One region of the Mycobacterium sp. SMC-8 genome, then DNA from elsewhere that is predicted to be linked to it. Evidence: predicted binding sites of a transcription regulator. Region 1 holds the regulator's gene; each other region holds the start of a gene.
The links. The regulator LexA, encoded in region 1, represses DNA repair genes until DNA is damaged. The targets are predictions, from matches to a motif close to CGAACANNTGTTCG.
Positions count from the first base shown of each region.

Region 2: the regulator LexA is predicted to act here: its motif matches at 1,367-1,380, upstream of cofD (2-phospho-L-lactate transferase).
Region 3: the regulator LexA is predicted to act here: its motif matches at 1,969-1,982, upstream of KXD97_RS27845 (HNH endonuclease signature motif containing protein).

Region 1 is NZ_CP079865.1:4,038,862-4,042,134, forward strand. Features, by position in the region: gene KXD97_RS19560 (LGFP repeat-containing protein) at 1-973, shown strand, start outside; gene lexA (transcriptional repressor LexA) at 987-1,673, opposite strand; gene KXD97_RS19570 (LysM peptidoglycan-binding domain-containing protein) at 1,920-2,390, shown strand; gene nrdR (transcriptional regulator NrdR) at 2,568-3,032, shown strand; gene KXD97_RS19580 (PhzF family phenazine biosynthesis protein) at 3,037-3,273, opposite strand, start outside.
Region 2 is NZ_CP079865.1:3,170,721-3,173,993, reverse strand. Features, by position in the region: gene KXD97_RS15420 (DUF3499 domain-containing protein) at 1-306, opposite strand, end outside; gene KXD97_RS15415 (metallopeptidase family protein) at 438-860, shown strand; gene KXD97_RS15410 (WhiB family transcriptional regulator) at 893-1,162, opposite strand; gene cofD (2-phospho-L-lactate transferase) at 1,586-2,584, shown strand; gene KXD97_RS15400 (coenzyme F420-0:L-glutamate ligase) at 2,581-3,273, shown strand, end outside.
Region 3 is NZ_CP079865.1:5,791,959-5,795,231, forward strand. Features, by position in the region: gene KXD97_RS27835 ((2,3-dihydroxybenzoyl)adenylate synthase) at 1-1,311, shown strand, start outside; gene KXD97_RS27840 (putative immunity protein) at 1,367-1,873, opposite strand; gene KXD97_RS27845 (HNH endonuclease signature motif containing protein) at 2,090-3,273, shown strand, end outside.

The DNA of each region.
Region 1 (3,273 bases):
TACCACAACGCAGAAGTTCAGCACCGAACCCGCCGGTCTGGCTCCGCAACTGGTCGGTCTGGAGGTGCCCGGCGCCCAGGCCCCGCAGGCACCGCCGCCGACATCGCAGCCCTCGGAGAACAGCGAGAGCTCCGGGCTGAAGTGGACCTGGTGGTGGCTGCTGGCCATCGTCCCGCTTGTGCTGTTGGCCGCTCTGGTCGGCTTCGCGGTGCTGCGCACCCGTGGTCGTCGCCGCGACGACGACCTGCTCGGCCGTCTGGGCGCCCCGGACGGCCACGCCTATGAGCCGGTACCGTCGGGTGCCGGCGCGCAGGCCCACGAGGACGGCCGGGAGGACGAACTGTTCGGGGACCGGTACGCCCGCGAGGGTCTGGGATCGCTGGGCTCGGCGGCGCCGGCGTCGAGCGAGGATTTCCGGTCGGACGTGCAGGGCTTCTGGGGGGCGCAACCCGGCGAAGATCAGAACGAGCACGGGCCGGCCGCCGACTCCGGCGACGCGCAGGAGGATCCCGACGCCGTCGACACCGCGCCGACACGGGTGCTGACACCCGAGGCCGAAGCACCCTCGCACGATGTGGTCGACGGCGGCCGTGGCGACGCGCACGACATCGTGGCCGAGCAGACAGAGTTGGACGCCGACCGCGAGCCGCTCATCGCGTCGGTCGGTGAGCCGGTCATCGCACCTGCCGACGAACCTGTCAACGTCGCCGCGGCACCACCGGCGCGCGATCCCATGGCCGACACCGGACGTCACGCGCGCATCGACGTCGACGAGCCGCTGCCGCTGGGCACCGCACTGCACATGCCCTTCGACGACCCGGGCGAGATCCCCGAGGGCTATCCGATCAAGGCCGACACCAAATCTGGCCTGTACTGGACGCCGGACAGCGGCGACTATCACGACGCCCCCGTCGAGATCTGGTTCGCCACGGAGGAGATCGCGCTCACGAACGGCTTCGTACGCGGCGAGTAGGCCGTCCGACCGGTCAGACCTTGCGGATGACCGTCACGACCTTGCCGAGCACCACGGCGTCGTTGCCCGGGATCGGGTCGAAGGCTGGATTGTGCGGCATCAGCCAGACCTGACCGCGGGTGCGTTTGAACGTCTTGACGGTGGCTTCGCCGTCGATCATCGCCGCCACGATGTCGCCGTTGTCGGCGACGTTCTGCTGTCTGACCACGACCCAGTCGCCATCGCAGATCGCCGCGTCGATCATGGACTCTCCGACAACCTTGAGCAGGAACAGCGAACCCTCGCCGACCAGCTCACGGGGCAGTGGGAAGACGTCCTCGACGGCCTCCTCGGCCAGGATCGGTCCACCGGCGGCGATGCGGCCGAGCACAGGCACGAACGTGGGTTCGGGTAGCGAATCCGAACCGGCGACGTCCGTCCCGACGACCGGTGTGGCGTTGTCGTCGGCCCCGCGGACGTCGACCGCCCGCGGCCGGTTGGGATCGCGGCGCAGATACCCCTTGCGCTCCAGCGTGCGCAACTGGTGGGCCACCGACGACGTGGACGTCAATCCGACCGCGTCACCGATCTCCCGGATGCTGGGAGGGTAGCCGCGGGTGGTCACGGACGCACGGATGACTTCGAGGATCGTTCGCTGACGCTCGGTCAGACCCGAATCGCGGCCGCGGCCGCCGGTGCTGTCATTGCTGTCGTCGCTCATGTGCCCGAATGTAGCCCGGTCACGGCCGATAATCAAACATGTGTTCGAGGCGTGTCGCATGCCGGCGGCCGAGGCCGGGATCCCGCGGAGGCTCTCCGGTGATGCCCTGGAGGCGACGACCCGGACGTGTCGGTGCCTTCGGTTAGCGTTCGCAACAGTTCGATCACGCGTTCTATTCATCGAACAGATGATCGACTATCGTTCGAACACAAGAGCGAAACACTTCTCGGATCGAAAGGCGAACTGATGACCATTCTCGACGACCGCGCGACATGGAACGAGTTCGAGCGGGCACCGCGCCTGCAGGTGACCGCGGGCCGGGTCCGGCCGGCGCGGCCGGGCCGGCGGTCTCCGTCCCGATGGCCCGGCGCTGCGCCGGTGCGACACCGGGGGACCGGCGTGCTGATGTCGCGTGCGCCGCACCGGCGCCGCCCGGTCACGCCGGCTACCACCGTATTGCTGGCGCTGGTCGCCGGCGCGATCACGCTGTGGCTGGGCCTGGTCGGGCAGTTCGGCAGTCTGGCCGCCGGCACGGCCGAGGTCCCCGGACGGCTCGCCGTGGTGCAGGTGCACAGTGGCGAGTCCCTGCACCAGGTCGCGCAGCGCGTCGCTCCCGGCGTCCCGGTCGCCGACGTGGTCGATCGGATCCGGGAGCTCAACAAACTCGAGTCGGCGGCGTTGGCCGCAGGTCAGACCCTGATCGCACCCGTCGTCTGATCGCACCCGTCGTCTGATCGCAGCCGGGATCTGATCGCCCGTGCTGCCCGAGCTCTGTGAGGACGGGGCCCGATGAGATACACCCCATGGGGTCCGGCCATGAGCCGCCCGTGTTCCACGCAGGTACGCTCAATGGCGTTCGAAGCGATTGACTGTCGGAGCGGCGAAGGAGCGGTGATGCACTGTCCTTTCTGCCGGCACCCCGATTCCCGGGTCGTCGATTCCCGAGAGACCGATGAGGGTCAGGCGATCCGCAGGCGCCGGTCGTGCCCCGAGTGTGGACGCAGGTTCACCACGGTGGAGACGGCGGTACTCGCTGTGGTCAAACGCAGTGGCGTGACCGAGCCGTTCAGTCGCGAGAAGGTCATCCGCGGGGTGCGGCGGTCGTGCCAGGGCCGGCAGGTCGACGACGACGCGCTGAATCATCTTGCTCAGCAGGTGGAGGACGCGGTCCGGGCCACCGGCTCGCCGGAGGTGCCCAGCCATGAGGTGGGCTTGGCGATCCTGGGTCCGCTCCGAGAGCTCGACGAAGTGGCCTACCTGAGATTCGCCTCGGTGTACCGCTCGTTCTCGTCAGCCGAGGATTTCGAGCGCGAGATACAGGCGCTGCGTGCCCATCGGAAGGTCACGGCCCAGAGCTGAGGCGTCACTCCAGTTGGCGCTGTCCATCGTCGACCACCCGGCCGGCGACCTGCACCCAGCCTTCGGGGCTCCATTTCGTCTCGATGATCGACCCCTCGCCCTGGACGATCGTCAGGTCTCGGCTCAGATGCTCGGTGATGCGCACCGCAGCCGCGCCGGTCGCCTCATCCTCGCGAATCCCCAGGTACGGCGCGAACATGCGCGAGCGGATGGTGCCTGCGGCCTCGTCCAGCCACGTCCA
Region 2 (3,273 bases), 870 kb from region 1:
GCTGAACCCGTGGGTGAAGCCCGCGGCGGGCGCGGTCGCCTCACGGCCTTCTCGGACCGCGTCTGCCAACGCCACCAGATCGTCGTCGTCGGGATGCGACGGCAGCGGCCCGGCATGACGGACCAGCTCCCAGCCACGGGGCGCGGTGATCCGGCCGGCATGCAGGACGCACAGATCCCACGAGTGCGGTTCGGACACGGTGGCCAGCGGGCCGACGACAGCAGTCGAGTCCGAATAGACGAAGGTGAGCGTCGCGACCGCATAGTGCGGGCACCCAGGCCGGCAGCAGCGACGGGGAACATTCACAGCGGAAGGTTATCCTGCGACGTCGTCCGGGTTGCGGCGGACACGCGCAGCCGCCGGGCGGCCGAAGCCCAACCGTTACGATCTTTTTCGTGACGAGGCGCCTTCATCGCGGGTCGCGGCGGGGCCGGGAGATGCGCGGGCCGTTGCTACCCCCGACCGTTCCGGGGTGGCGCAGCCGCGCCGAACGCTTCGACATGGCGGTGCTGGAGGCATACGAGCCGATCGAGCGGCGCTGGCATGACCGGGTGTCGACGCTCGACGTGGCGGTCGACGAGATCCCGCGCATCGCGCCCAAAGACCCTGACAGTGTGCAGTGGCCACCGGAGGTGGTCGCCGACGGCCCGATCGCACTGGCCCGGCTGATCCCTGCGGGGGTGGACGTCCGAGGTAACTCCACTCGCGCCCGAATTGTGTTGTTCCGCAAGCCGATCGAGCGTCGGGCTAAAGACACCGACGAGCTGACCGAGCTGCTGCATGAATTGCTGGTGGCGCAGGTCGCCACCTACCTGGGGGTGGAACCGTCCGTCATCGACCCGACCCTGGACGACGGCTGACGGCGGGTGAACGCGCGGGGCGCGCTCGAAGATCAGATGATGCCGCGCTTGAGGCGCCGGCGCTCACGCTCGGACAGACCGCCCCAGATACCGAAGCGCTCGTCGTTGGCCAGTGCGTACTCCAGGCACGCGTCCTTGACCTCGCAGCCCTGGCAGATGCGCTTGGCTTCGCGGGTGGAGCCGCCCTTCTCCGGGAAGAACGCCTCGGGATCGGTCTGGGCGCACAGGGCGCGCTCCTGCCACTGATCCTCTTCAGGCAGCTCGGAGTCTTCGCTGAAGAAATCCGAATGATCGGGCACCAGACTCAGCTGCGGCCGCCCGTTGGCTCCGCTCGGTGTCGGTCCGGTCTGGATGTGCGGCGCACTTCCCACCGAGCCGAGGAGCCTGTTGTCGAACCGAATCAAATCACCGAAATCGGCCTGTTCAAATGCCATGTTCCCCTCCTCCACAGGTCTCGTAGATCCGTATATGCCGGCCCCACTGCCGAACGTGCGGCCATCCCAATTCGAACAAGTGATCGAATCTCGGTCTGCGACACCGGAACCGGCCGGAGAACCGCGAAATGACACTGGTGTGATTACACACGCGTTAGCTGCCCCGGTCAAGCGCTAGAACAGGAATTCATACCATTCCGTGACTTGTTTACGGCGCGTCGCGCTGTGGCGTGTCTATCACGTTCCGCCCGAGGCGCAGTTCGCGGCTCTGACGGCCTAGTCTCGATCGTTGTGAAGGTCACGGTTCTGGTCGGTGGCGTCGGTGGTGCACGGTTCTTGCTCGGCGTCCAACATCTATTGGGGTTGGGGCAGTTCGGCACTCACGATACCAATGAGCATGAAGTGACTGCTGTGGTGAATGTCGGCGACGACGCGTGGATGTTCGGCGTGCGCATCTGCCCGGATCTCGACACGTGCATGTACACCCTCGGCGGCGGCATCGACCCCGAGCGGGGCTGGGGCCACAAGAACGAAACCTGGAACGCCAAGGAAGAACTCGCCGCCTACGGCGTGCAGCCGGATTGGTTCGGCCTCGGCGACCGCGACCTGGCCACCCACCTGGTGCGCAGCCAGATGCTGCGGGCCGGCTACCCGCTCTCCGACGTCACCCGGGCCCTGTGCCGGCGGTGGTCGCCGGGTGCGCTGTTGATGCCCGCCAGCGACGACCGCAGCGAAACCCATGTCGTGGTCACCGATCCCGGGCCCGGCGATTCGGCCGGCGAGAAGCGCGCCATCCACTTTCAGGAGTGGTGGGTGCGCTACCGCGCCCAGATCCCCACCGAGAGCTTCGCATTCGTCGGTTCCGACAAGGCCACGGCCGCGCCCGGTGTCACCGAGGCGATCGAGAACGCCGACATCGTGCTGATCGCGCCGTCGAACCCGGTGGTCAGCGTCGGCGCCATCCTCGCGATCGGCGGCATCCGCGGCGCGCTGCGCTCGACCAAGGCGCCGGTGATCGGCTACTCCCCCATCATCGCCGGGAAGCCGTTGCGCGGCATGGCCGACGCGTGCCTGAACGTGATCGGGGTGCCCAGCACCTCTGAGGCCGTCGGCAATCACTTCGGTGCCCGTTCCTCGACGGGCATCCTGGACGGCTGGCTGGTGCACACCGGCGACCCCGCGTCGGTCGACGGCGTGCAGGTGCGGTCGGTTCCGCTGCTGATGACCGATCCGGCCGCAACCGCCGAGATGGTCCGCGCCGGAATCGAACTGGCCGGGGTGTCCTGGTGAACGACCACGGCACGTCGGCACGGGTGGAACTGCTGCCGGTACCGGGGCTTCCGGAGTTCCGGCCCGGGGACGATCTGGCCGGGGCCATCGCCGGGGCCGCGCCGTGGCTGCAGGACGACGATGTGCTCGTCGTCACCAGCAAGGTGCTGTCCAAGACCGAGGGCCGGATGGTCGCCGCCCCGTCGGACCCCCAGGAGCGGGATGCGCTGCGCCGCAAACTGATCGACGACGAGGCGGTGCGGGTTCTGGCCCGCAAGGGGCGCACGCTGATCACCGAGAACGCCCTCGGTCTGGTGCAGGCCGCCGCCGGTGTGGACGGCTCCAACGTCGACTCCAACGAATTGGCCCTGCTGCCCGTCGATCCCGACGGCAGCGCTGCGGCGTTGGTGGCGGCGCTGCACGAGCGGCTCGGAGTGCAGGTCGGCGTCGTCGTCACCGACACCATGGGGCGGGCGTGGCGCACCGGACAGACCGACGTCGCGATCGGCGCCGCGGGGCTGGAGGTGCTGCACGCCTATGCCGGGGAACACGATCAGCACGGCAACGAGCTGATCGTCACCGAGATCGCGGTCGCCGACGAGATCGCCGCCGCCGCGGATCTGGTCAAGGGCAAGCTGACCGGTGTGCCGGTCGCGGTCGTGCGGGGGCTGACGCTGCGCGACGACGGGTCCTCGGCGCGCAAGCTGGTG
Region 3 (3,273 bases), 1.8 Mb from region 1:
GTGATGTGCCTGACCGGCCATCGCACCGCCGAACTGGGTCACTTCGCGGAGGTCAGTGGCGCCGTCGCGATCATCGTCGGAGACCAGGCCGGCGGATTCGACTACCGGGGGATGGCCGCCGCCCTGGCCGCCGAACACCCGGCGTTGCGGCATGTGATCGTCGACGGCGCATCCGGACCGTTCGTCTCGTGGGCGGCGATCCGCGACCATGCCGGCCCACTGCTCGAGCGTCCGCGGATCGACCCCGGCCTGCCCGCGCTGCTGCTGGTCTCCGGCGGCACCACCGGCCTACCGAAACTCATCGCGCGCACCCACGACGACTACGTCTACAACGCCACCGCCTGCGCCCAGGCCTGCCAGATGAACGGGGACGACGCCTATCTGGTCGCGCTGCCCGCCGGACACAATTTTCCGCTGGCCTGCCCCGGCCTGCTCGGCTCGATGACGGTCGGCGCGCCGACGGTGTTTACCGCCGACCCCAGCCCCCAAAACGCGTTCGCGTTGATCGACAAGTACCGGATCACCGTCACCGGACTGGTCAACGCGCTGGCCAAGCTGTGGGCGCAGGCATGTGAGTGGGAGCCGGTACTGCCGAGTTCGCTGCGGTTCGTCCAGGTCGGCGGATCCCGCATGAGCCCGGAAGAGGCCCGATTCATCCTCGACCGGCTGACCCCTGGCATGTCGCAGATCTTCGGGATGGCCGAGGGGATGCTGAACTTCACCCGGCCCGGAGACCCGGAGGACGTCGTCGTCCACACCCAGGGCCGGCCGATGTCCCCACACGACGAGATGCGCGTCGTCGACGAGAACGGCGACGAGGTGGCACCCGGGGAGGAGGGCGAGCTACTGGTCCGCGGACCGTACACGCTCAACGGTTACTACCGGGCCGACGACGCCAACGCCCGCTCGTTCTCCCCGGACGGCTTCTACCGCACCGGCGACCGGGTTCGGATCTTCTCCGAGGGCGCACGCGCCGGGTACGTGGAGGTGACCGGCCGGGTCAAAGACGTGATCCACCGCGGTGGCGAGACAGTGTCGGCGACCGACCTCGAAGACCACCTGCACACCCACCCGGCGATCTACACGGCTGCCGCCGTGGCGCTCCCCGACGAGTATCTCGGCGAGAAGATCTGTGCGGCAGTGGTTTTCCTCGGTGCGCCGATCACGCTGGCCGAGCTGAACGCGTTTCTCGACGGGCGCGGTGCGTCCAAGCACGCACGCCCCGACGTGCTGACCCCGGTGCGATCGTTGCCGATGACGGCGGTGGGCAAGGTCGACAAGAAGCAGTTGGTCGCGCAGTTGACGTCCTGACACACACGTCGGCCCGGCATTTATGGCCGTGCCAGGCCGCATCCGGCCGTGTCGTTCAGCGCGGGGCCCGCAGCGTCGCGTCCAAACTCGACATCAGCTGGGCGACGCGGCTCCTGCCGGCCGGCGCCGGAGGGTAACGACACAGGACGTCAATCAGCTCGGGCGTCGCACGCTGCCGCGCTCTCCGGATCGCGGAGATGGCAGCGTCAGGGTCGCCGCCGGCGTTGATCTCGGCTACCCGTGCGGCGTTCGCGGCGGCACGCAGAATGTGGCCCACCTGATGCGGTCGGGCGATGGGATGAAGATAGGCAGCGGATGCGGCGTCCCCTGCTGCCTGTGCGGCCAGGCGCGCCACCTCCTCGGATGCCTCCCGGCCCGCGCGGTGGGCTTCCAGCGAGGCGACGCGCTGCTGCTTCGTCCTGGGCGCGCCATGAACGAAGCGCCAGGCGGCAGCGATGGCGTTCCTCGGCCTGCAGTCGCGGGGATCGGCGTCCTCGAACATCGGCAGGAGCTCTTCGGCGGTCTCGGCGACGAAGCGAGCCACGCTACGCAATTCGCTCATCGACAGTTCGAAGTCGCCCGATGCCACGCCCGCGCCTTCCCCCACTTGCTACTTGTGACGTCCCGTCATCAGGACAATGCCACGTGGCGGTCCGTGGAACGGCTTTTCGTCGCCGATGATCACGGTTGCCGTAAGCGGCGCAAGAATCCTCCATGGATCTCTTTTCACACCCTGCCGGGACGCTTTTTGTCGGTGGTTCGCACTAGTGTTCGATATATGGAGCTGGTGTCCGAGGCAGTGGGGGCGATCGCTGAGCAGATCGGTGTGCTGTCCAAGGCCGCCGATGAGCTGACCCATAGTGAGTTGGTCGGGCTGCTGGCCGAGTTGACCAGGGTGCTGCGGTCGGTCCCGGCGCTGGAGCACAAGGTGTTGGCCCGGTTGATCGAGGAGACCGAGCCGCACCGGCTCGGGGAATCGTCGTGGAAGGGCGTGCTGACCACCGCGCTGCGGGTCAGTGGCGCCGAGGCGGGACGGCGGTTGCGACGGGCCAAAATGCTGGGGCCGCGGCGGGCGATGACGGGCCAGCCTCTTGCGCCGCTGTGGGGAGCCACCGCCGCCGCCCAGGCTCAGGGCCTGTTGGACGAAGAGCACATCACGGTGATCGCGAGGTTTCACCAGAAGCTGCCCGCGTGGGTGGATGTGGACACCCGTGCGGCCGCCGATGCGCACCTGGCCGGCCTGGGCTCGGGTCTAGGCCCTGAGGAGCTCGATGCGGCGGCGGGGCGGTTGTTGATGATGATCGATCAGGACGGCCCTGAACCCGCCGACGACGAGGTGGCCCGGAAACGGTGGGTGAGGGTCGGCAAGCAGCAGCGTGACGGGTTTCGCAAGATCAGCGGCTACCTGGACGCCGAACTGGGCGCCTACTTGGAGGCGACCCTGGCCAAGGAGGCCGCCCCCGGGGCCAACATGCCCGACCAACAGCCCGGTGAGGAGCCGGCCGAGTCATCCGCCGGGGCGGGCCCGGAGACGGGTCGGGATACCCGCACCGAGGGGCAGCGCAATCACGACGGCTTCAAAGCCCTGCTGCGCCGCACCCTGGAATCCGGGACACTCGGCAGCCATAACGGGTTACCGGTGACCGTGATCGTCTCGACCACCCTGCAGGAGCTGGAAAAGGGGGCCGGGGTGGCGGTCACCGGCGGCGGATCATTGCTGCCGATGCCCGATCTGATCCGGATGGCCGCCCGCGCCCATCACTATCTGTACGTCTTTGACGAGCACACCGGTCAAAGCCTGTATCTGGGTCGGGCCCAACGGCTGGCCAACGCCGCCCAGCGGATCGTCCTGCACGCTCGTGATCGTGGCTGCACCCGGCCCGGCTGCACCGTGCAGGGGTACTGGTGTCAGGTTCATCATGCGGTCGCGGACTGGAAAAACGACGGCCAAACCGACATCGA